DNA from 3 places in the Streptomyces sp. T028 genome. Region 2 is predicted to be linked to each of the others. Evidence: riboswitches for the same ligand, from Rfam matches in the RefSeq annotation. Region 2 holds a riboswitch; each other region holds the start of a gene.
The links. Region 2 has a riboswitch for thiamine pyrophosphate ahead of ACLZN2_RS47910 (hypothetical protein). Riboswitches for the same ligand answer to the same signal wherever they lie in the genome.

Region 1: linked by a shared signal. The riboswitch ahead of thiO (glycine oxidase ThiO) and the one ahead of ACLZN2_RS47910 (hypothetical protein) in region 2 are both predicted to bind thiamine pyrophosphate.
Region 3: linked by a shared signal. The riboswitch ahead of ACLZN2_RS17615 (thiamine ABC transporter substrate-binding protein) and the one ahead of ACLZN2_RS47910 (hypothetical protein) in region 2 are both predicted to bind thiamine pyrophosphate.

What each region holds. Positions count from the first base shown of each region.
Region 1 covers NZ_JBLRVZ010000012.1:140,195-147,177, reverse strand. Annotated here, with positions in the region: gene ACLZN2_RS12985 (thiazole synthase) at 1-580, opposite strand, end outside; gene thiS (sulfur carrier protein ThiS) at 586-786, opposite strand; gene thiO (glycine oxidase ThiO) at 783-1,949, opposite strand; TPP riboswitch at 1,947-2,059, opposite strand; gene ACLZN2_RS12970 (hypothetical protein) at 2,115-2,465, shown strand; gene ACLZN2_RS12965 (NAD(P)/FAD-dependent oxidoreductase) at 2,498-3,745, shown strand; gene ACLZN2_RS12960 (Rv2175c family DNA-binding protein) at 3,838-4,203, shown strand; gene thiE (thiamine phosphate synthase) at 4,236-4,883, shown strand; gene metF (methylenetetrahydrofolate reductase [NAD(P)H]) at 4,978-5,901, shown strand; gene ACLZN2_RS12945 (hypothetical protein) at 5,958-6,959, shown strand.
Region 2 covers NZ_JBLRVZ010000075.1:33,731-40,713, forward strand. Annotated here, with positions in the region: gene ACLZN2_RS47900 (glycosyltransferase family 4 protein) at 1-185, opposite strand, end outside; gene ACLZN2_RS47905 (TetR family transcriptional regulator) at 406-1,041, shown strand; gene ACLZN2_RS47910 (hypothetical protein) at 1,042-1,632, opposite strand; TPP riboswitch at 1,673-1,848, opposite strand; gene ACLZN2_RS47915 (ferredoxin) at 1,939-2,172, opposite strand; gene ACLZN2_RS47920 (aldehyde dehydrogenase) at 2,181-3,638, opposite strand; gene ACLZN2_RS47925 (MBL fold metallo-hydrolase) at 3,751-4,776, shown strand; gene ACLZN2_RS47930 (S8 family serine peptidase) at 4,878-6,983, opposite strand, start outside.
Region 3 covers NZ_JBLRVZ010000018.1:5,460-12,442, forward strand. Annotated here, with positions in the region: gene ACLZN2_RS17610 (ABC transporter permease) at 1-499, opposite strand, end outside; gene ACLZN2_RS17615 (thiamine ABC transporter substrate-binding protein) at 475-1,557, opposite strand; TPP riboswitch at 1,628-1,735, opposite strand; gene rlmN (23S rRNA (adenine(2503)-C(2))-methyltransferase RlmN) at 1,758-2,864, opposite strand; gene ACLZN2_RS17625 (hypothetical protein) at 3,007-4,065, shown strand; gene ACLZN2_RS17630 (SRPBCC family protein) at 4,081-4,530, opposite strand; gene ACLZN2_RS17635 (phosphatidate cytidylyltransferase) at 4,689-5,897, opposite strand; gene frr (ribosome recycling factor) at 5,897-6,454, opposite strand; gene pyrH (UMP kinase) at 6,631-6,983, opposite strand, start outside.

The DNA of each region.
Region 1 (6,983 bases), on a different contig from region 2:
CCACATCCGACGCCGTCCCGGCCCCCGCGTCCAGAATCACCGGCACACCCGCCCGCTCCACGATCAGCTGAAAGTTGTGCGGGTTGCGGATCCCCAGCCCGGACCCGATCGGCGACCCCAGCGGCATGACGGCGGCGCACCCCACGTCCTCCAGCTTCCGCGCCAGCACAGGATCGTCGTTCGTGTACGGCAGCACCGTGAACCCGTCGTCCACCAGCGTCTCCGCCGCCTCCAGCAACTCCACCGGGTCCGGCAGCAGCGTCCGCTCGTCGGCGATGACCTCCAGCTTCACCAGGGACGTCCCGAGCGCCTCCCGCGCCAGCCGAGCCGTCAGCACCGCCTCCCCGGCCGTGAAGCACCCCGCCGTGTTGGGCAGCACCCGGATGCCGAGCCGCTCAAGGACCGACAGCACAGAACCCCGCACAGCAGGGTCCACTCTCCGCATCGCCACCGTCGTCAGCTCGGTCCCGGACGCCACCAGCGCCCGCTCCAGCACCTCCAGGCTCGGCGCACCCCCCGTACCCATGATCAGACGGGACGAGAAGGACGTACCCGCAAGGACGAAGGCGTCGTCGGCCACGGCGCTCACCCTCCCTGCACGGCGGTCAGGACTTCCACCCGGTCGCCCTCGTGGAGCGCGGTGCCGGACCACTCCCCGCGCGGGACGACGGTCTCGTTCAGCGCGGCCGCCACGCCGGAGGGCGCCGCCGTCAGGGCTCGTACGACGCTGTCGAGGGCCGTACCGGGAGCGACCACCCGCCGCTCACCGTTCACCGAGATGTTCATACGAGCTGCTCCGTGACGGCGGCGGCGCCGAAGCGCCGGGGGGTGAAGGGGCGGGCCTCGTCGGGGAGTTCACCGGTGGCCAGGGCGTGTGCCAGCACGTCACCGGTCACCGGGGTCAGCAGCACGCCGTTGCGGTAGTGCCCGGTGGCCAGCAGCAGCCCGTCCAGTCCGGTCGGCCCGAGCAGCGGCGCGTTGTCGGGGGAGCCGGGCCGCAGCCCCGCGCGTGTCTCGGTCAACGGCAGTTCCGTGATCCCCGGCACCAGTTCGTGCGCGTCGCGCAGCAGCTCGTACACACCGCCCGCCGTCACCGTCGTGTTCCAGCCCAGCTCCTCGCTGGTGGCGCCCACGACCAGCTCGCCGTTCTCCCGGGGCACCAGATACACCTGGCTGCCCCGCACGACGGCCCGCACGGTACGGCTGAGGAACGGCGCGTACGCCGGCGGCACCGTCAGCCGCAGCACCTGCCCCTTCACCGGCCGGACCGGCGGCAGTACGTCCTCCGGAACCCCCGCCAGCCGCCCGCTCAGGCTCCCCGCCGCGAGCACCACCTGCCCCGCCGCCAGGGCCGTACCGTCCCCCGTGACGACCCCCGCGGCCCGCCCGCCCACGACGGACAGCCGCTCCGCCCACACGCGGTGGAGGACCACCCCCGCCCGCTCGCACGCCACGACCAGCGCGTCGGCCAGCCGCCGGGGATCGATCTGGTGGTCGCCGTCCACCCGCAGCCCGCCCCGCACCCCGGGCGCGAGCATCGGCTCCAGGCGTCGGCACTCCCGCCCGGTCAGCCACTCCGACTCCAGCCCTGACTGCGTCTGCAATGTGTGCAGTTCCCGCAGATGAGCGCGGTCGTCGGCGTCCAGCGCCACCGCGAGCGTGCCGCACCGGCGGTAGCCGAGGTCCAGCCCGGTCGCCTCCGTCAGCTCGGCCGCGAAGTCCGGGTAGCGGCGGGCCGAGGCCAGGTTGAGTCCCAGCAGGGTCTGCTCGCCGTGGTGCAGTTCGGTGACGGCGGCCAGCATCCCGGCCGCCACCCACGCGGCCCCGCCGCCCGGCTCGGGATCCACCACCGCCGTGGCGAACCCGCGCTGCGCGGCCCGCCACGCCGTGACCAGCCCGATGATCCCGCCCCCCACGACGAGGACGTCGGATGTACGTGTACGCGACATGGGCGTCCAGCCCCTCCCTTCGCCGGCATGACCCGGATCAGGTTCGTACGGTCGGAGGCCGGCCAGCCTCCCTCTCAGCCCGGTGCGTCCGGGCTCCCGCGAGTGCTCTACGTTGGCCACACCCTAGCCCGTGGTTCCGCGCCTCTTAAAGGGAGCCTCCCGCCCGTGTCCCGCTCGCTCGACGGTCTCGTCCTCGCCCCCGTCGCCGACCAGGCCCCGGGCCAGGTCGGCACCCGCACCCGCTTCACGTACCACGAGGAAGACGGCGTGATCTGGGCGGACTACGCGGGCGGCGACGTCGTACGCGGCCATCTCGTGGGTACCCGTGAGGGGGACCGGCTCGACTTCCGGTACGTCCAGCTCAAGCGGGACGGGACGACCTCCTCGGGGCACTGCGTCTCGATGGTCGTCGCGTTGGCGGACGGTCGGGTGCGACTGGAGGAGACCTGGTCCTGGGAGTCGCAGGAGGGCAGCGGCACCAGCGTTGTGGAGCAGGTCACGGAGCACGACGGCTGACTGACAAATTGTCAGTTGTCTATGGTGATCGGGTGAGCGAGCAGAGTCGGGAAGAGGACAGGCCGCCCGCGCGGCGCGTGGTCGTGGTCGGTGCGGGCATGGCCGGGGTGCAGACCGCGGTCGCCCTGCGCGAACAGGGCTTCGACGGCACCGTGACGCTGATCGGCGCGGAGCCCCACCAGCCCTACGACCGGCCCCCGCTCTCCAAGGCCGTCCTGCTCGGCAAGGCCGAGGGCTCCGCCTTCGACGTCGACTTCGAGAGCCTCGGCATCGACCTGCTGCTCGGTCGCGAGGTGCTCGGCCTGCGCCCCGCCGACCACGAGGTGGACACCGAGGCGGGGCCCGTCCCGTACGACGTCCTCGTCCTCGCCACCGGCGCCGAACCCATCAGGCTGCCGGGCGCCGAGGGCGTGCCCGGCGTCCATCTGCTGCGCACCCTCGACGACGCCGAGCGGCTGCGGCCCGTCCTCGCCCGCCAGCACGACATCGTGGTCGTCGGCGCCGGCTGGATCGGCGCCGAGTTCGCCACCGCCGCGCGCGAGGCCGGCTGCGCGGTCACCGTCGTGGAGGCCGCCGACCGGCCCCTCGCCGGCGCCCTCCCGGCCGAGGTCGCCGCCCCGATGACCTCCTGGTACGCCGACAGCGGCACCGAACTGCGCACCCACGCGCGCGTGGCCCGCGTCGAGCCCGGCGCGGTCGTCCTCGACGACGGCTCCCGGCTGCCCGCGGGCGCCGTCGTCGTCGGCATCGGCGCCCGCCCCGCCACCGCCTGGCTGACCGGCTCCGGCGTCGAACTGGGCGCCCATCACGAGGTCCTGGCCGACGACCGGCTGCGCACCTCGGTCCCCGACGTCTACGCGGTGGGCGACTGCGCCTCCTTCCCCTCCGGCCGCTACGGCGAACGCCTCCTCGTCCATCACTGGGACAACGCCCTCCAGGGCCCCCGCACCGTCGCCGCGAACATCATCGGCACGGCCACGGACGAGCCCCCGGCCGTCTACGACCCGGTCCCGTACTTCTGGTCCGAGCAGTTCGGCCGCTTCGTCCAGTACGCAGGCCACCACACCGCGGCCGACCACCTGGTCTGGCGCGGCGACCCGACGGGCCCGGCCTGGAGCGTCTGCTGGCTCCGGGAGGACCGCCTGGTGGCTCTATTGGCGGTAGGGCGCCCACGGGATCTCGCCCAGGGCAGGAAACTGATCGAGACAGCACGCCGCATGGACCCGGAGGCCCTGTCGGACCCGGCCCGCCCCATGAAGAACGCGACTGCAGGTCTTTAGGGGCGCGGGGAACTGCGCGACCAGCCCCCACGGCGCCGCACCCGAAGAACGACCCATCGCCGCCACCCCAAGATGCGCCTACCCTTGACCCCGTGACCGAGATTGACGCAAAGACCGATGCTCTCGTCCCCGCCTGGCTCACCGTGCCCGACATCGCGGAGATGCTCGATGTCGACGTGATCCGCGTCCGGCAGCTGATCAAGGAGGGTCAGCTCATCGCCGTACGCCGTGGTGAGAACCGCGCGCTGCACGTCCCCGCCGCCTTCATCGACGGGGACAAGGTCGTCAAGGGCCTCTCCGGGACCCTGACGCTCCTGCGGGACGACGGCTTCACGGACGAAGAGATGCTGGAGTGGCTCTTCACGCCCGACGACAGCCTGCCCGGCACCCCCGCACAGGCCCTCAGCGAGAATCGCGGTACGGAGGTGAAGCGCCGGGCCCAGGCGCTCGCCGTCTGAGGCAGCCAGTACCGACACCACGGGGGACACCGATGACCGACACCGCCCGCGCCCGCCTCGCGGACGCCCGGCTCTATCTGTGCACGGACGCCCGCACCCGCCAGGGCGACCTCCCGGAATTCCTGGACGCGGTCCTCGCGGCCGGTGTCGACATCGTGCAGCTGCGCGACAAGGGCATGGAGGCCGCCGAGGAGCTGGAGCACCTGAAGGTGTTCGCCGAGGCCTGCGCCCGGCACGGCAGGCTGCTCGCGGTCAACGACCGGGCCGATGTCGCCCACGCGGCCCGCGCCGGCGTCCTCCACCTCGGCCAGGGCGACCTGCCGGTCCCGGCGGCCCGTGCCGTCCTCGGCGACGACGTCCTGATCGGCCGCTCCACCCACGCCGAGGCGGAGGCGGAGGCCGCCGCCGTCCAGGAGGGCGTGGACTACTTCTGCACCGGCCCCTGCTGGCCCACCCCCACCAAGCCAGGCCGGCACGCCCCGGGCCTCGGTCTGGTACGGCACACCGCCGCCCTCGGCACCGACCGCCCCTGGTTCGCGATCGGCGGCATCGACCTCGACAACCTCGACGAGGTGCTGGAGGCGGGCGCCCGCCGGGTCGTGGTCGTCCGGGCGATCACCGAGGCGGACGATCCCGGCGCGGCGGCGGCGGAGTTCGCGAAGCGGCTGCGCCAGATCTAGGACGTCTGTCCAAAGGGTGGACAACAGGCCGACAATTCGGGCAAATATCCGGCGTTCGGTTGGGTGGTCGTCGGCCCCTGGTTAACCTGCGGGTATGGCCCTCGGAACCGCATCCACCAGGACGGACCGCGCACGCACCGTGCGTGACATCCTGGCGACCGGCAAGACGACGTACTCGTTCGAGTTCTACGCGCCGAAGACGCCCAAGGGTGAGCGGAGCCTGTGGGGCGCGCTCCGCAGGGTCGAGGCGGTCGCCCCCGACTTCGTCTCGGTGACGTACGGCGCCGGCGGTTCCACCCGGGCCACCACGGTCAAGGAGACCCAGCAGATCGTCGTCGACACCACCCTCACCCCGGTGGCCCACCTCACCGCCGTCGACCACTCCATCGCCGAGCTGCGCAACATCATCGGCCAGTACGCCGACGCCGGGATCCGCAACATGCTCGCCGTGCGCGGCGACCCGCCGGGCGACCCGATGGGCGACTGGGTGCCGCACCCGCGGGGCCTCACCTACGCCGCGGAGCTCGTCCGACTCATCAAGGAGTCGGGCGACTTCTGCGTGGGCGTCGCCGCCTTCCCCGAGATGCACCCGCGCTCCGGCGACTGGGACACCGATGTCGCGCACTTCGTCGACAAGTGCCGGGCGGGCGCCGACTACGCCATCACCCAGATGTTCTTCCAGCCCGAGTCGTACCTGCGGCTGCGCGACCGGGTGGCGGCGGCCGGCTGTGACACCCCGGTCATCCCGGAGATCCTGCCGGTGACGAGTGTGAAGATGCTGGAGAGGCTGCCCCAGCTCAGCAACGCCCACTTCCCGGACGCCCTGAAAGAGCGGATCCTCACAGCCAAAGAGGATCCGGCCGCTGTACGCTCCATTGGCATCGACTTCGCCACGGAGTTCTGCGCACGGCTGCTCGCCGAGGGAGTGCCCGGACTGCACTTCATCACGCTCAACAACTCCACGGCGACACTGGAAATCTACGAGAACCTGGGTCTGCACCACCCGCCGCAGGCCTAGACCGGTCGCACGGATATACGACACACTGCGTAGCGGCCACTGGGAGAGGGGCGTACATGGGCTGGACGGTCCTCTACATCGCGTTCGGCATCGTCGCGCTGTGGCTGCTCGGCGAGGTGCTGCTGCAGTACAAGGCGCGCCTGCGCTGGCGGCTGCTGGCCTTCGTGGGCTTCCTCGGTGTCGTGCTCGGTGTGCTGATCCCGTCGGTGATCGTCATCGGGCTGGGCGCGGCCGCCTTCGCGGTCGGCCAGACGTACGTCACGCTGTCCTTCCGCCGCGGCTTCGCCGAGGGCTGGGCCGTGCGCCGCGGCGACGGTGAGGGACCGCTTCCCAAGGGCCTGGGCAAGGGCCGCCGCAACAAGGGCGAGGACCCGAACCTCGAGGTCACCGACCTGGAGACCGGCCGCCCCGCCGGTTACGGCGACGAGGACTCCTTCGGCGGCGACAGCCCGGGCTACGGCCGGGACAAGGACGCGTACGCCGACGACGACTACGACCGCGACGACGTCTTCACCCCGGCCGCCCGCCAGGCCCAGGCCTCCGCCGCCGAGAGCACCACCGTCTACTCACCGCAGCCCATGCCCGACGACACCAACGCCTACGGCATATACACCGACTCCTCCGAGTACGCGGGCGCCACCGGCCAGTCCCAGGACCAGTACGCGACGGCCGCCCAGGGCGCCGACCAGACGGCCTACGGCTACGACGGCTACTCCGGGTACAACCAGCAGCAGTACGGCTACGACACCACCGGCGAGCAGCAGTACGCCGCCTACTCCGACCCGTACATCGGCACCCAGACCTACGGCGGCGGCACCTACGACGGCGGCTACGGCCAGCAGCAGTACGGGCAGCAGGGCTACAGCCAGGACCAGTACGCCACGGGCGGCTACGGGGAGACCCCGGCGGGCGGCGTCTGGGTCCCGCAGCAGCGCAGCACCGACGACCCGTTCGGCGGCGAACTCCCGCCCGACCAGCAGCAGTACCCGTACCAGGGGGACGGCCAGCAGGGGCAGCAGGGCCAGGGCGGGTACGACGACCAGCAGTACCGCTACTGACCCCACCGTGAGCCGACGGGCTCT
Region 2 (6,983 bases):
TGTGAGCCGATGACCTCGACGCGGTGGCCGAGCCGGACCAGCTCGCGCGACAGGTGCCGTACGTAGACGCCCTGGCCGCCGCAGAACGGGTTCCCCTTATAGGTGAGGAGCGCGATGTCGAGCGGTCGCCCGCCGTCAGCGGCGAGGTCACGTCGGGACCCCTCCTGACTGGCCTCAGCGGTCACTCCGGGCCCCCTTCTGCCTGCACTGTCCCGCGAGGTTACGACGAGACGCTAATCTAGAACAAGTTTCAGACTTGATCGTTCGGGAGGCTCCGAATCTACCGGCAGGTAGGGGTGCTGGGAGAAGTGGATCAGGTGATTCACGCCACGACCCGCGCGGCCCGGGCGGCCCTGCCATGCTGTGTGATCACCGAGCCTCACCGACTGTCACGGAACGGTGCCCATGCCTGCGGAAGAGACCACCCAGCGCCCCGCCTCCTCCTCCCTCACGGAGCGGCAGGAGGCCCGCCGCCGGCGCATCCTGCACACGAGCGCGCAGCTGGCCAGCCGGGGCGGTTTCGACGCGGTGCAGATGCGGGAGGTCGCCGAGTCCTCACAGGTCGCCCTCGGCACGCTGTACCGCTACTTCCCCTCCAAGGTGCATCTGCTGGTCGCCACCATGCAGGACCAGCTGGAGCACATGCACGGCACGCTCCGCAAGAAGCCCCCGTCCGGAGACCGCCCGGCGGAGCGGGTCGCGGAGACCCTGATGCGCGCCTTCCGCGCCCTGCAGCGCGAGCCGCATCTGGCCGACGCGATGGTCCGCGCCCTGACCTTCGCCGACCGCAGCGTCTCCCCCGAGGTCGACCAGGTCTCCCGCCAGACGACGGCGATCATCCTCGACGCGATGGGTCTGACCGACCCCACGCCCGAGCAGCTCTCGGCGGTCCGCGTCATCGAGCACACCTGGCACTCGGCCCTGATCACCTGGCTCTCGGGCCGGGCGTCCATCGCCCAGGTCCGCATCGACATCGAGACGGTGTGCCGCCTGATCGACGTGACGGACCCGAAGCGGTCGCCGGACCTCGCGTCGGACTGATCACCGCAGGTCGCGCAACCGGAGGCCGGCCGACCCAGCGGACTCCGCGCACGCCGACCCGCACAGGTCCAGCGAGCCCAGGTCGGCGGTGATCGCCGCGCCGGGCGCGAGAAGCGCCTCGTCGAGCTCGAACTCCACCCGTGTCCCCGCCCCGGCCGGCGGCACGAACCGTTCCGGGTCCCCGAGCGGCCTGCCGACCGCCAACTCCTGGCGGAAGCCGACGCCGTCCCGCCAGACCTCGACCACCGTGCGCGAGCTCACCGCGGAGGCGGCCCAGCCGCACCAGCGGTGGGGGCCGATCAACGAGCCGAAGCCGATGATCGGCACTCCGTCCACGCCCAAGGCGTCGGACGCGTCGTCGAAGACGGAGAAGGCGAGGTCGCCGCGGATCTCCGCCTCGACGCGCAGGGTGTGCGCGGGCGCGACCCGCGTGGCCGGGTGCAGGGACCAGCCCACCACCTGGCCGAACGCCCGCGAGGGGAGTTCCGGGCTGTCCAGGCCGACGCCGAAGTACATGCCCGGCCTGCGGCGCACGGCTTCGCCGCCCTCTACGACACGGATATCGGCCGCGCTGTACCAGTGCTCGGTCACGACCGCACGCTACGGCACCCCACCGCACGACCGCATGCGAAAACCTACGAGACGGGTTCCCTTCGCCGGCATGGTCCGGATCAGGTGTTGGGGGTCGCCTTCCAGCCCGACTGCTGCTTTCCGGCCTCTCAGCCCAACCGTCGACGTCGGCCCCAGCGGATGCCTTCGCGTCTCGCCAAAGTCGGCTACTCCGGTTGGACTCCCTCACTCGCCTCGTAGGCCAATACCAGGATAATACGGACAGAAGTGAATGGAACCCCCTGAGGGCAAGATTTTTCCGCCCCCAGGGGTCGTCTCAAGGGCCGCTCAGTCCTCCGGTGGAAACACCGCCTCCCCGCTCCCCACCAGCGTGATCGCGATCGCCTCCACCGGACAGCTCTCCGCCGCCGCCAGCACCCGCTCGTTCGCGTCCGTGTCCGGGTCGACCGGGTGGGACTGGCGGGCGGTGTCGAGGCGGAAGCCGTCCGGGGCGTGGTGGACGCACTGGGCGGAGCCGATGCACAGGGAGCGGTCGACCTCTACGTGCCAACGGTCACCCATGGCCCCCGTCAGCCTTCCCAGCCCGCGGGCAGATGGATCATCTTGTGCTCGAGGTACTCGCCGTACCCCTCGGGCCCGAACTCGCGCCCCAGCCCGGAGTTCTTGTAGCCGCCGAAGGGTCCGAGCATGTCGAGGCTGAAGGTGTTGACGGAGTACGTCCCCGTGCGGACCTGCTTCGCGACCTTGATGCCGTGCGCCACGTCCGCCGTCCAGACGCTGCCGCTCAGCCCGTAGTCGGAGTCGTTGGCGATCTTCAGCGCCTCGGTCTCGTCGCCGTAGGGCAGGAGGCAGATCACGGGGCCGAAGATCTCCTCGCGGGCGATGCGCATGGAGTTGTCGACGTCGCCGAAGAGCGTCGGCTCCACGTACCAGCCACGCTCCAGCCCCTTCGGCCGGCCCCCGCCGGTGAGGACCTTCGCGCCCTCTTCCTGCCCGATGCGGATGTAGTCGAGGTTGCGGCGCTGCTGCCGCTCGGCGACCAGCGGGCCCACCTGGGTCGCCGGGTCCAGCGGGTCGCCGACGACGAGGGCGCCCGCCGCCGTGGCGAAGGCGTCGGCGAACTCGTCGTAGCGCGAGCGCGGCAGCAGGATGCGGGTCTGGGCCACGCAGGCCTGCCCGTTGTTCATCCAGGCGGCCGGGACGATCCCGGCGACCGCGCTCTGCAGGTCGGCGTCCGGCAGCACGATCGCCGCCGACTTGCCGCCGAGCTCCAGTGTGACGCGCGTGAGGTTGCGCGAGGCCACCTCCATGACCCGCCTGCCCGCCGCGACCGAGCCGGTGAAGGAGACCTTGTCGACACCGGGGTGCCCGACCAGGTACTCGCTGACCTCGCGGTCCGCAGGCAGGATCGACAGCACGCCCTCCGGCAGCCCGGCCTCCCGCGTGATGTCCGCCAGGAGGTACGCGTCCAGCGGCGACTCCGGCGACGGCTTGAGGATCACCGAGCAGCCCGTGAGCAGCGCGGGCGCGAGCTTGGCGGCGGCGACGAACTGGGGGACGTTCCAGGGGACGACGGCCGCGACGACCCCGACCGGCTCACGCCGTACGAGGATCTTGCCGAGCACGCCGTCGCGGCGCTCCTCGTAGGTGAAGTCCCGGGCGACGGTGATCGCCGCGTCCCACACCATCATCGCGCCGAGGGCCTGCGCGAGGACGCTCCAGGAGTACGGGGAGCCGTTCTCGGAGGAGATCACCCGGGCGATCTCCTCGTGGCGCATCGCGATCCCGTCCTTGATACGGGTGACGACCGCGATCCGCTCGTCGAGGGTCATCCGCGGCCAGGGCCCCTCGTCGAACGCCCGCCGGGCGACCGCGACGGCCCGGTCCACATCGGCCGCCGAGGCGTGCGGCACCCGCCCGATGACCTCCTCGGTGTGCGGCGAGACCACCTCGAGGACGGCATCGCCCAGGGGGTCCGTCAACTCTCCGCCGATGAACAGCTTTCCGTGTTCCACGAGCTCAGCCATGGCCACTGCCTTCGTCCGCATCATTTCTGACGGTGTTTCAGAAACTGATACCAGTTCTAGTTATAGTGGGCAATGGCCATGGATCGGCCGACGGCCGGGGGACGGAGGGCAGATGACGGCGACGTTCGATCATGGTGGGGGTGTGCGGTCCCTGCGGGTGCCCATCCCGGACAACCCCCTGGGGTTCACGCTGGTGTACGTCGTGGACACCGACCGGGGGCCGGTGCTGATCGACACGGGGTGGGACGACCCGGAGTCGATGGACGCGCTCGTCGCCGGGCTCGCGGCCTGCGGTACGGCGGTGGCGGAGGTGCACGGGGTGGTCATCACGCACCACCACCCGGACCACCACGGCCTCTCCGGCAAGGTCCGGGAGATCTCAGGGGCGTGGGTCGCGATGCACGCGGCGGACGCGTCGATCGTGCGCCGGGCGCGCGAGACCCGCGCCGAGCGCTGGTACACGTACATGGCCGACAAGCTGGCCGCGGCCGGCGCCCCCGAGGAGCACATCGCCCCGCTGCGGACGTCCCGGCGCCGTAGGCTCCCCGGCCTCTCCCCCGCCCTGCCCGACCGGGAGATCGTCCCCGGCGAGTTCCTCGAACTGCCCGGCCGTAGGCTGCGGGCGATCTGGACGCCGGGCCACACCCCCGGCCATGTCTGCCTCCACCTGGAGGAGGAGCACCCGGCGGGCCTCCCCGGACACGGCCGCCTGTTCTCCGGGGACCATCTCCTCCCGGAGATCAGCCCCCACATCGGCCTCTACGAGGACCCCGACGACACCACCGTCACCGACCCCCTCGGCGACTACCTCGACTCCCTCGAACGCGTCGGCCGCCTCGCCCCCGCCGAGATCCTCCCCGCCCACCAGCACCCCTTCACCGACGCCCCGTCCCGGGTACGGGAGCTGCTCACCCACCACGAGACCCGCCTCAGCGATCTCCTCACCCTCCTCGCCACCCCCCTCACCCCCTGGCAGCTGGCCGAACGCATGGAGTGGAACCGCCCCTGGGACCAGATCCCCTACGGGTCACGCACCATCGCCGTCTCGGAGGCGGAGGCGCATCTGCGGCGCCTGGTCAAGCAGGGGCGGGCGGAGGCGGTGACGGGGAGCGATCCGGTGACGTACGTGGCATGCTAGGGCCTGTCGGCCTAGGGGCAACTCCGCACGGCGTGTCCGGGAAACGGGTCCCGTGGGTCCCGGACACGCCGTGGTGCCCTCGCCCTGTTGGACGGTGAGGGCTACTGGACCGTGAGGTAGGCCCGCTCCACGGTCTGGACCAGGGTGTTGCCGTCACGGTCGGTCAGCTCGGCCCGCAGCGAGACGGTGCCCGGCTCGGCCGGGTGCTTGAGCGACAGCCGGTCGCCGGCCACCACCTTCGCCGCGGTCCAGGTCCTGCCCTCGTCGTACGACACCTGGAACTTCAGCTTCTTGACGGTCCGTCGGCCGGCCGCGCCCTCCACGGTGAACGGCACGTCGAACCGCTCGCCCGCCTTCGCCGTGCTGGCCTGCGACAGCTCGGGAGAGAAACGGACCACGGACAGCGGCAGCCTGGTCCAGCTGTCCTCGGACACCTCCGCCGAGCGGAACGTCCACTTCGCCTGCACCCGGGTGCTGACCGGGTACAGCTCGGGGTCACGGGACGCGTCGAGGGTCAGCTCGTACGCACGGTCCCCCGCGGGGACCGTGTAGCTGGCCCGGTACAGCGGATCGCCGTCGGCGGGGATCTCCTCGCCGTCGGCGCGGAGCGAGGCGTCCACCGTGTAGAAGCTTTGGCCCGGGTTCCCTTCACCGTCGCCGAACAGGGGCAGGCTCGCCTTGACCGTGTTCCCGCGCCGCGCGAGCCCGGGATACACATCCGACGGTTCGCCCTCGCCCGGGGGCAGGGACGGACCGAAGACGCCGATGTTGAGCCTCTTGGTGTAGCTCCTGCCCGGCTCGTACGCCCTGAACTGCCCCTGCAGCGAGGACAGCGCGTTCCGCTGTTCCGCGGAGTACGCCCACTTCACGCCGTTGCCGAGGACGTATTCGGTGGTCTGCAGCGGCAGTTCCCGCCAGACGACGGTGCTGAAGTCGGCCGCGATCCGGTCGTCGGGCGAGAGGGGCATCGCGAACAGCAGCCCGGTGTCCGGGGTGGGCGCGCCGAACGTGAGGTCGATCTTGGCGAGGTCCTCGCGCCGGACGTCGGCGGTGAAGGCGCCGAGCGAACCCGTACGGTTCCACGCCATGCGGTAGTTCACGGCGCGCCCGTCGGCGTCCTCACGCGTCCAGAAGCCGCTGTACTGGGCGTATGCCGCGTCCTTCGCCGCTTCCGGGCCGACGTGCGCGACCTTGAAGCTCTGGAAATCGGGGTAGGCGTAGACGGCCCAGGCGTCGAGGGCGTTCCCGTCGGTGTCGGTGTAGCCGGGGACGAGCTGGGCGTGGTTGTTGGCGGCCTCGGTGTCGGGCATGGTGATCGCCGCGGACTCGGCCTCGCGGGCGTCCATGACGACCGTGGTGTCCTTGTCCAACTCCACGGCCGGAGCCAGGAAGTACGAGTCGACGGCCGACTCGGCACCGCCCCCGAGGATCCCGGTGAGGGCGTAACTGCCCTTGGGCAGGCGCACGGTGACCTCACCGTCCGAATCGGCGAGATCCGCTGTGTAGTCGCTGTCCCGGCCGTTGATCATCGTCCAGCCGTTGCCGGAGGGTTTGCCCTCGTCGTCGAGCTGCTTGATGGTCAGGTTGTACGACTCGGCCTCGCGCTCCACGCCGAACGCGGTGCGCACCGAGGTCCCGCCGTCGGCGGAGGCCGCGGTCACCGAGCCGCCCCAGGAGCCGACGGTGTCGCCGCCGACGCGGGTGTCGGCGGTCACCGTGACGCTCGCCGTACCGCCCGCGGGGACGGTCACCTGCCGCGTCGAGATCTCGAACATTCCCTCGGGGGCGGGCTTGCCGTCCACCCCGAGCGCCTCGGCGGACAGGTCCAGGACGGCCGGCTCGGTCCCGAGGTTGCGGTAGGTGATCTCCTTGGCCACCGGCTCGTCGTCGGTGTGCGGCCAGGCGGGGCGGCCGAAGCTGATCGGGCCGTTCTCGGCGACGACGGTCTGCCCGATCGCCCGCGCCACATCGGTACGACCGGTGCCCTGCTGGTACGCGCTGTACGGGCCGGGCTTCGCCGAGCCGGTCAGCGCCGCCTTGATCCGCTCACCGGACCAGTCCGGGTGCTCCTGCGCCAGGAGGGCGGCGGCACCCGCGACATGCGGGGTGGCCATCGAGGTACCGCTCAGGCTGGCGTAACCGGCCGTCCCCGCGGGGTACCACTCCTCCATGTCGCTCGCGGTGGAGGCGGCGGCCGCGATGTCGAC
Region 3 (6,983 bases), on a different contig from region 2:
TCCGTACGACGACGGCGTAGTTGAAGAAGACGTGCGCGAGCAGGATCGCCCACACGGTCGTGTCCAGCCGTACGCCCCACAGCTCGTCCAGCAGACCGCCGCGCCCGACGAGCGCGAGGAACGCGCTGCCGACGACCACCGTCGGCAGCACGAACGGCACCGTCACCACGGCCCGCAGCACCTGCCTGCCCGGGAAGTCCAGCCGCGCGAAGACGTACGCGCCCGGCAGCGCCACCAGCAGGGTGAGCGCGGTGGAGGCGAACGCCTGCCAGGTGGTGAACCACAGGACATGCCGGATGTCGGACTGGCCCAGTACGTCGGCCAGCCGCCCGAACCGCCACACCCCGTCGACCTTCAGCCCACGGGCGACGATCGCGGCGACGGGGTAGGCGAAGAAGAGGCCGAAGAACGCGACGGGCAGGGCCATCAGCCCGAGCCGCGCCGCGCTCCCGGAAGGCCTTCCGGCCGCCTTGGTCACTTCAGTACGAGCGAGGTCCACGACTTGACCCACTGGTCGCGGTTCTCGGCGATCTTCGCCGGGTCCATGGTGTGGGGGTCCTTGGCGGCGGGCCCGTACTCCGTGAACTCCGCGGGCACGCTCGCGCCCTCGACCACCGGGTAGACGAACATGTTGAGCGGCATGTCCTCCTGGAACTCCTTCGAGATCAGGAAGTCGATGAGCGCCTTGCCGCCCGCGCTGTTCCTGGCGTTGCTCAGCAGCCCGGCGAACTCGATCTGCCGGAAGCAGGTCCCGGTCGCGACCCCGGTCGGGGCGGTGCTGGGCTTGGGATCGCCGTAGATCACCTCGGCGGGCGGGGAGGAGGCGTACGACACGACCAGCGGCCGGTCCGCTCCGGCCTTCTTGCCGCCGGCGGAGCCGGAGAACTCCTCGTTGTAGGCCTGCTCCCAGCCGTCGACGACCTTCACGCCGTTGGCCTTGAGCTCCTTCCAGTAACCCTCCCAACCGTCATCGCCGTACTGGGCGGCAGTGCCGAGCAGGAAGCCCAGCCCGGGCGAGGAGGTGGAGGCGTTCTCGGTGACGAGGAGGTTCTTGTAGGCGGGCTTGACCAGATCGTCGTACGACGTCGGCGGGGCCAGCTTGTGGTCGGCGAAGTACTCCTTGTCGTAGTTGACGCAGATGTCGCCGTAGTCGATGGGCGTGACCCGGTGCTTGCCGGAGTCCAGTTGGTACGCGCTGCCGACCTGGTCGAGGCCCTTGGCCTCGTACGACTGGAACAGGCCGTTGTCGAGCGCACGCGACAGCAGGGTGTTGTCGACGCCGAAGAAGACGTCGCCCTGTGGGTTGTCCTTGGTCAGGACGGCCTTGTTGACGGCCTGGCCCGCGTCGCCGGTCGTGAGGACCTTGACCTTGTACCCGGACTGCTTCTCGAAGTCGGCGAGCACGCTCTTGGAGGCGGCCCACGAGTCGTGGCTGACGAGGGTGACGGTCTTGGAGCCGCCGTCGGACGCCGAGTCGCCGGACGACTCCGCACCGCATGCGGACAGCGTGACGAGGCCGAGGCCGACCGTCGCCGCCACGAGGGTCTTGATGTGCACTGGATGTCCTCCTGGGGTTGGCCAGGAAGAACGCGGCCCCGCCCGGGGACGCCCGGGCAGGGCACAACAGCTTGAGCGATGACCGAACTTCCTACCCAGAATGACCTGGGCGAGGTTCAGAGGGTCTGCGGCCCGATTGCCGCACTCTCAGCGCTGTGGCGCTCCCCTGTCGGAATATGAAGATGTGACGTGGCCAGATTTTACCGCTCGGTGGCCGCGAGCTGACCACACGCTCCGTCGATCTCCTGGCCACGGGTGTCCCGGATGGTGACGGGCACCCCGTGCGCCGCGATGGCCTCGACGAACGCCTTCTCGTCCTCGGGCCGGGAGGCGGTCCACTTCGAGCCGGGGGTCGGGTTCAGCGGGATGAGGTTGACGTGCACGGGCTTGCCCCGCAGCAGCCGCCCGAGCCGGTCCCCACGCCAGGCCTGGTCGTTGATGTCACGAATCAGCGCGTACTCGATCGACAGCCGCCGTCCGCTCTTCTCGACGTACTCGAACCCGGCGTCGAGCACCTCCCGCACCTTCCACCGCGTGTTCACGGGGACGAGTGTGTCGCGCAGTTCGTCGTCCGGCGCGTGCAGGGAGATCGCGAGCCGGCACTTGAAGCCCTCGTCGGCGAACCGGTGGATGGCGGGGACGAGCCCGACGGTCGAGACGGTGATCCCACGCTGCGAGAGCCCCAGCCCGTCCGGAGCGGGATCCGTGAGCGCCCGAACAGCGGTGACCACCCGCTTGTAGTTGGCGAGCGGCTCCCCCATCCCCATGAAGACGATGTTGGACAGCCGCGCCGGCCCTCCGGGAACCTCTCCGTCCCTGAGCGCCCGCATCCCGTCCACGATCTGGTGCACGATCTCGGCGGTGGACAGATTCCGGTCGAGCCCCGCCTGCCCCGTCGCGCAGAACGGGCAGTTCATCCCGCACCCCGCCTGCGAGCTGATGCACATCGTCACCCGGTCCGGGTACCGCATCAGCACCGACTCGACGAGCGTCCCGTCGAACAGCCGCCACAGCGTCTTGCGGGTGGTGCCCTCGTCGGTCGACAGATGCCGTACGACGGTCATCAGCTCGGGAAGCAGCGCCTCCCGCAGCTTCTCCCGCGCCCCGGCGGGGATGTCGGTCCACTCCGCCGGGTCGTGCGCGTACCGCGCGAAGTAGTGCTGCGAGAGCTGCTTGGCACGGAACGGCTTCTCACCGATCTCCGCGACCGCGTCCTTCCGCTCCGCAGGCGAAAGATCGGCAAGATGCCGCGGCGGCTTCTTGGCTCCGCGCGGCGCGACAAAAGTAAGTTCTCCGGGCTTAGGCATGGCCTCACCAGTGTCGCAGATCGAACCGGGTGCCCCCGGGCCGCGGGCCGGGCCGCTACCGCAGGGCCGCGGTGGTCTTTACGCGAGTGGACGGGATGCGCTGCAATCGCTGCGTGGCCCGCCCGCACGGAGGTTACCGATCATGTCGACCACGGCGACCCCACAGCTGCGCGAACGGCTTGCCACGGACATCTCCCGGATCATGGTTCTCCGGCTGTTCGGCATCCGCGCCGCCGGCTCACGCAGTGTCTGGAACCGAAAAGCGGGGGTCCTGTTCATCTCCGTCAGCTACGCACCGCCCGCCGTCGTCGCCGGGTCACAGCTACGGAATCCCGCTGTCCTTTTCCAGGGCGACTTCTTCCCCTGGCTCATCTACTACTCGACGGTGAATCTCGTCGTCGTCCTCTGCCAGTGGTCAGGCTGCCGCGTACTGCACTACAGCATTCACAGCGTGGACGAAATGCTGACGGCACGAGGGCGACGCCGGTTCCATGAATGGATTGACCGCGGAACAGCGTCCCCACGTCAATTACGGTACATGGCGGGGGGCGCGGCGGTGTCCGTGACGGCCGTGTACGCGCTGTCCAAGGTGCAACTGCTCACCGACCAGAAGCTCCTCATGGCCGCGGCCTTCGCAGCCGTGGCCATGACCGGAGCCGCGGGGGCGAACTGTCTCTACTGGATTCTGCGGGCGGCGAAACTCTCCCGGGTCATCACGGCCACCGGCTGTTTGTCACTGTGGTGGGTCGCCCCGGCCAGCACACCCGGAATGGAGAATCTGGCCCGCTGGTACCGGCTGGTGACCGCCTGGTCCGCAATCGGGCTGACCGTGTCGTTCGCACCGGTCATATACCTTTCCCACCACGCACCCGACAACGAATTGCTGTGGGTGGTCAAGTGGACCTTTGCGGTGACCCTGATGTCCGCGCTGGTCCTCCTCGTCCTGTATTCCCACTGGCGCCTTTCACTGGCGGTCACGGAGCGGCGCATGGCGACACTCCGCCGACTCAACCACGCCATGCCGCAGCGCCCTCCCGTTCGCGCACAAGAACTCGACGACGACGTTCAACGGGTGCACGCGCTCTTCAAGGACGTCAGCAGCGGCCCCGTCGGCATGGTGAACAGCCAGACGCTGGCCTCCATGTTGCTGGCCGTCCTGACCGGCACCGTGCCTGTCGTCGTCACTCTTCTCGTTCGTTAGCCGCCAGGGACGGCCCTACGCCGCCCCGTGCTCCAGTCGGTCCTTCAGCAGTCGTTCGTTGAGCGGCAGCTCCTTGCGGACCTGGGGGCGGACGATCAAGGGGAGGAGGACCTTGCCGATGCCCTTGCCCTCGAAGTCGAGTTCCATGGTGACGCGGGAGCGGCGGCCGTCGTCGAGAGGGTCGATCTCGCCGTGGACATGGCCGCGGACGGGGCCGTCGACGCCCTGCAGACCCCAGGCGTGCGGGGGGTCGTACTCGGTGTACTCCATGGTCATCGGGATCTCCCGACGGCCCACGTGCCGGGTGATGCGCAGCCGGGAGCCGACGTGCACAGGACCGGGGTCGAGCGGCTCGGCCGATACCGCGCTCGCCTGCCACTCGGGCAGGTGGGACGGGTCGATGAGGTACGCCCACACATCCTCGGGGGTACGGTCGACGTCGATCGATTCGCGGAAGCCGGACATGACACCCATCCCCTTTCGTGACAACTCCGGGCAGGAGGAATCTTTAGGGACTTCCAGGGGAAATCGTCCCACTCGGCCGGCCTTCGGGTAAAGGCGGCGGGCCCCCGTCCTGGTCGGTCAGGACGAGGGCCCGCGAGCAGCGCGGAAGTAACCGCTGATCAGCCGGAGCCCACGAACAGCACGAGCAGCAGCCAGACGACGGGAGCCGTCGGCAGCAGCGAGTCCAGACGGTCCATGATGCCGCCGTGGCCCGGCAGCAGCGTGCCCATGTCCTTGATGCCCAGGTCCCGCTTGATCATGGACTCGCCGAGGTCACCGAGCGTGGCGCTGGCAGCGACCGCGAGGCCCAGCAGCAGCCCCTGCCACCAGCTGCCGCCGTCGATCAGGAACTGCATGCACAGCGCGCCCACGACCATCGCGAACGACACCGCGCCCAGCAGCCCCTCCCGGGTCTTGCCGGGGCTGATGCGCGGGGCGAGCTTGTGCCTGCCGAAGCGCCAGCCGACGGCGTACGCACCGGTGTCGCTGACGACGGTGAGGAGAAAGAACATCAGGACGCGCTGCGCCCCGTCCTCCGCGGTGAGCATCAGGGCGACGAAGGTGGCCAGGAAGGGGACGTAGAAGGCCGCGAAGACGCCGGCCGTGACGTCCTTGAGGTAGCCCTCGGGCGGTTCCGTCATCCGCCAGACCAGAACCGCGAGTGCGGTCAGGGCCATGGCAACCCAGGCGCCCTCGGGACCCCGGACGTACCCGGCGACGACCATCGCGGCGCCGCCGAGCGCGAGCGGTACGAGCGGCGCCTTGATCTGCTTGCGCTCCTGCAGCCTGCTGGTCAGCTCCCACAGACCCACGACGACGGCGACGGCTATCACGCCGACGAACACGGCCTTGACGATGAACAGCGACGCGACGATCACCGTGCCGAGGCCGACGGCGACCCCTATGGCCGCGCCCAGGTCTCGGCCCGCGCTCTTCTTCTGCGGTGCGGGCGCGGGCGGCGGGGCGGCGGGCATGGGCTCCGGATTCTGCGGCACCGCCGCATGGGGCTGTGCCGACGGGGTCTCGTGGCGGAACGTCTCCGCACCGAAGGGCGCCTGGTCGGGCGCCATGGGACGGTACGCCTCGTCGCGGGACGAGGGGCCGCCCAGCCGAGCGGCCCCCGGGTCGTCATCCTGGTTTCCGCCGTGCGCGGGTACGTCGGGGACGATGGGCATGGGGCGAGTCTGCTGCGCCTGAGGCGCATCGTACGCGGGACCCGCCGGGGCTGCCCCCTGGACAGGCCCCGGGTAGGCCCCCTGGTCGGTGGGCCCCCAGTACCCGGCCTGTGTACCGGCTGGTGGCGGAGAGCCCCAGGAAGAGTCGTTCATCAGACCTCGAGCAGCTCCGCTTCCTTGTGCTTGAGGAGCTCGTCCACCTGGGCGACGTACTTCGCGGTGGTGTCGTCGAGCTCCTTCTCCGCACGGCGGCCCTCGTCCTCGCCGACCTCGCCGTCCTTGACGAGCTTGTCGATCGCGTCCTTGGCCTTGCGGCGCACGGAACGGATGGACACCTTGGAGTCCTCGGCCTTGCCCTTGGCGACCTTGATGTACTCCCGGCGGCGCTCCTCGGTGAGCTCGGGGAACACCACGCGGATGATGTTGCCGTCGTTGCTGGGGTTGACGCCGAGGTCGGAGTCACGGATGGCCTGCTCGATGTTGCGCAGCGCCGTCTTGTCGAACGGGGTCACGACCGCCATGCGCGGCTCCGGCACGGAGAACGAAGCCAGCTGGTTGATCGGCGTCGGCGCGCCGTAGTAGTCGGCCACGATCTTGTTGAACATCGCCGGGTGCGCACGGCCGGTGCGGATCGCGGCGAAGTCCTCCTTGGCGACCACGACGGCCTTCTCCATCTTCTCCTCGGCCTCGAGGAGGGTCTCTTCGATCACCACTTGCTCCTGCGTGTCTTGAGTAAGGCCCGGCTGCGGTTCACTGTCGGTGGCGGCGGCCGGCTGCGTCGCGTCTTCTTCCTGCACGGTTCCCGACCGGCAGGACATTGTCCATCCTCGGACCAGGGTCCGTCCCCCGGTCAGCTGTTGTCGTACGAACCGGAGGGATGTCCCGGTCAGCCCCGGCCGCTCTGCTCACCCACAAGTGTGCCGATCTTCTCACCCTTGACGGCGCGGGCGATATTGCCCTCCGCCAGAAGCTCGAAGACGAGGATCGGGAGCTTGTTGTCGCGGCACAGCGTGATGGCGGTGGCGTCGGCGACCTTGAGGTCGCGGGTGATGACCTCGCCGTAGCCGAGGGCGTCGAACTTGACGGCCTCGGGGTTGGTCTTGGGGTCGGAGTCGTAGACGCCGTCCACCCCGTTCTTGCCCATGAGCAGCGCCTCGGCGTCGATCTCCAGGGCGCGCTGGGCGGCGGTGGTGTCGGTGGAGAAGTACGGCATTCCCATACCGGCGCCGAAGATCACCA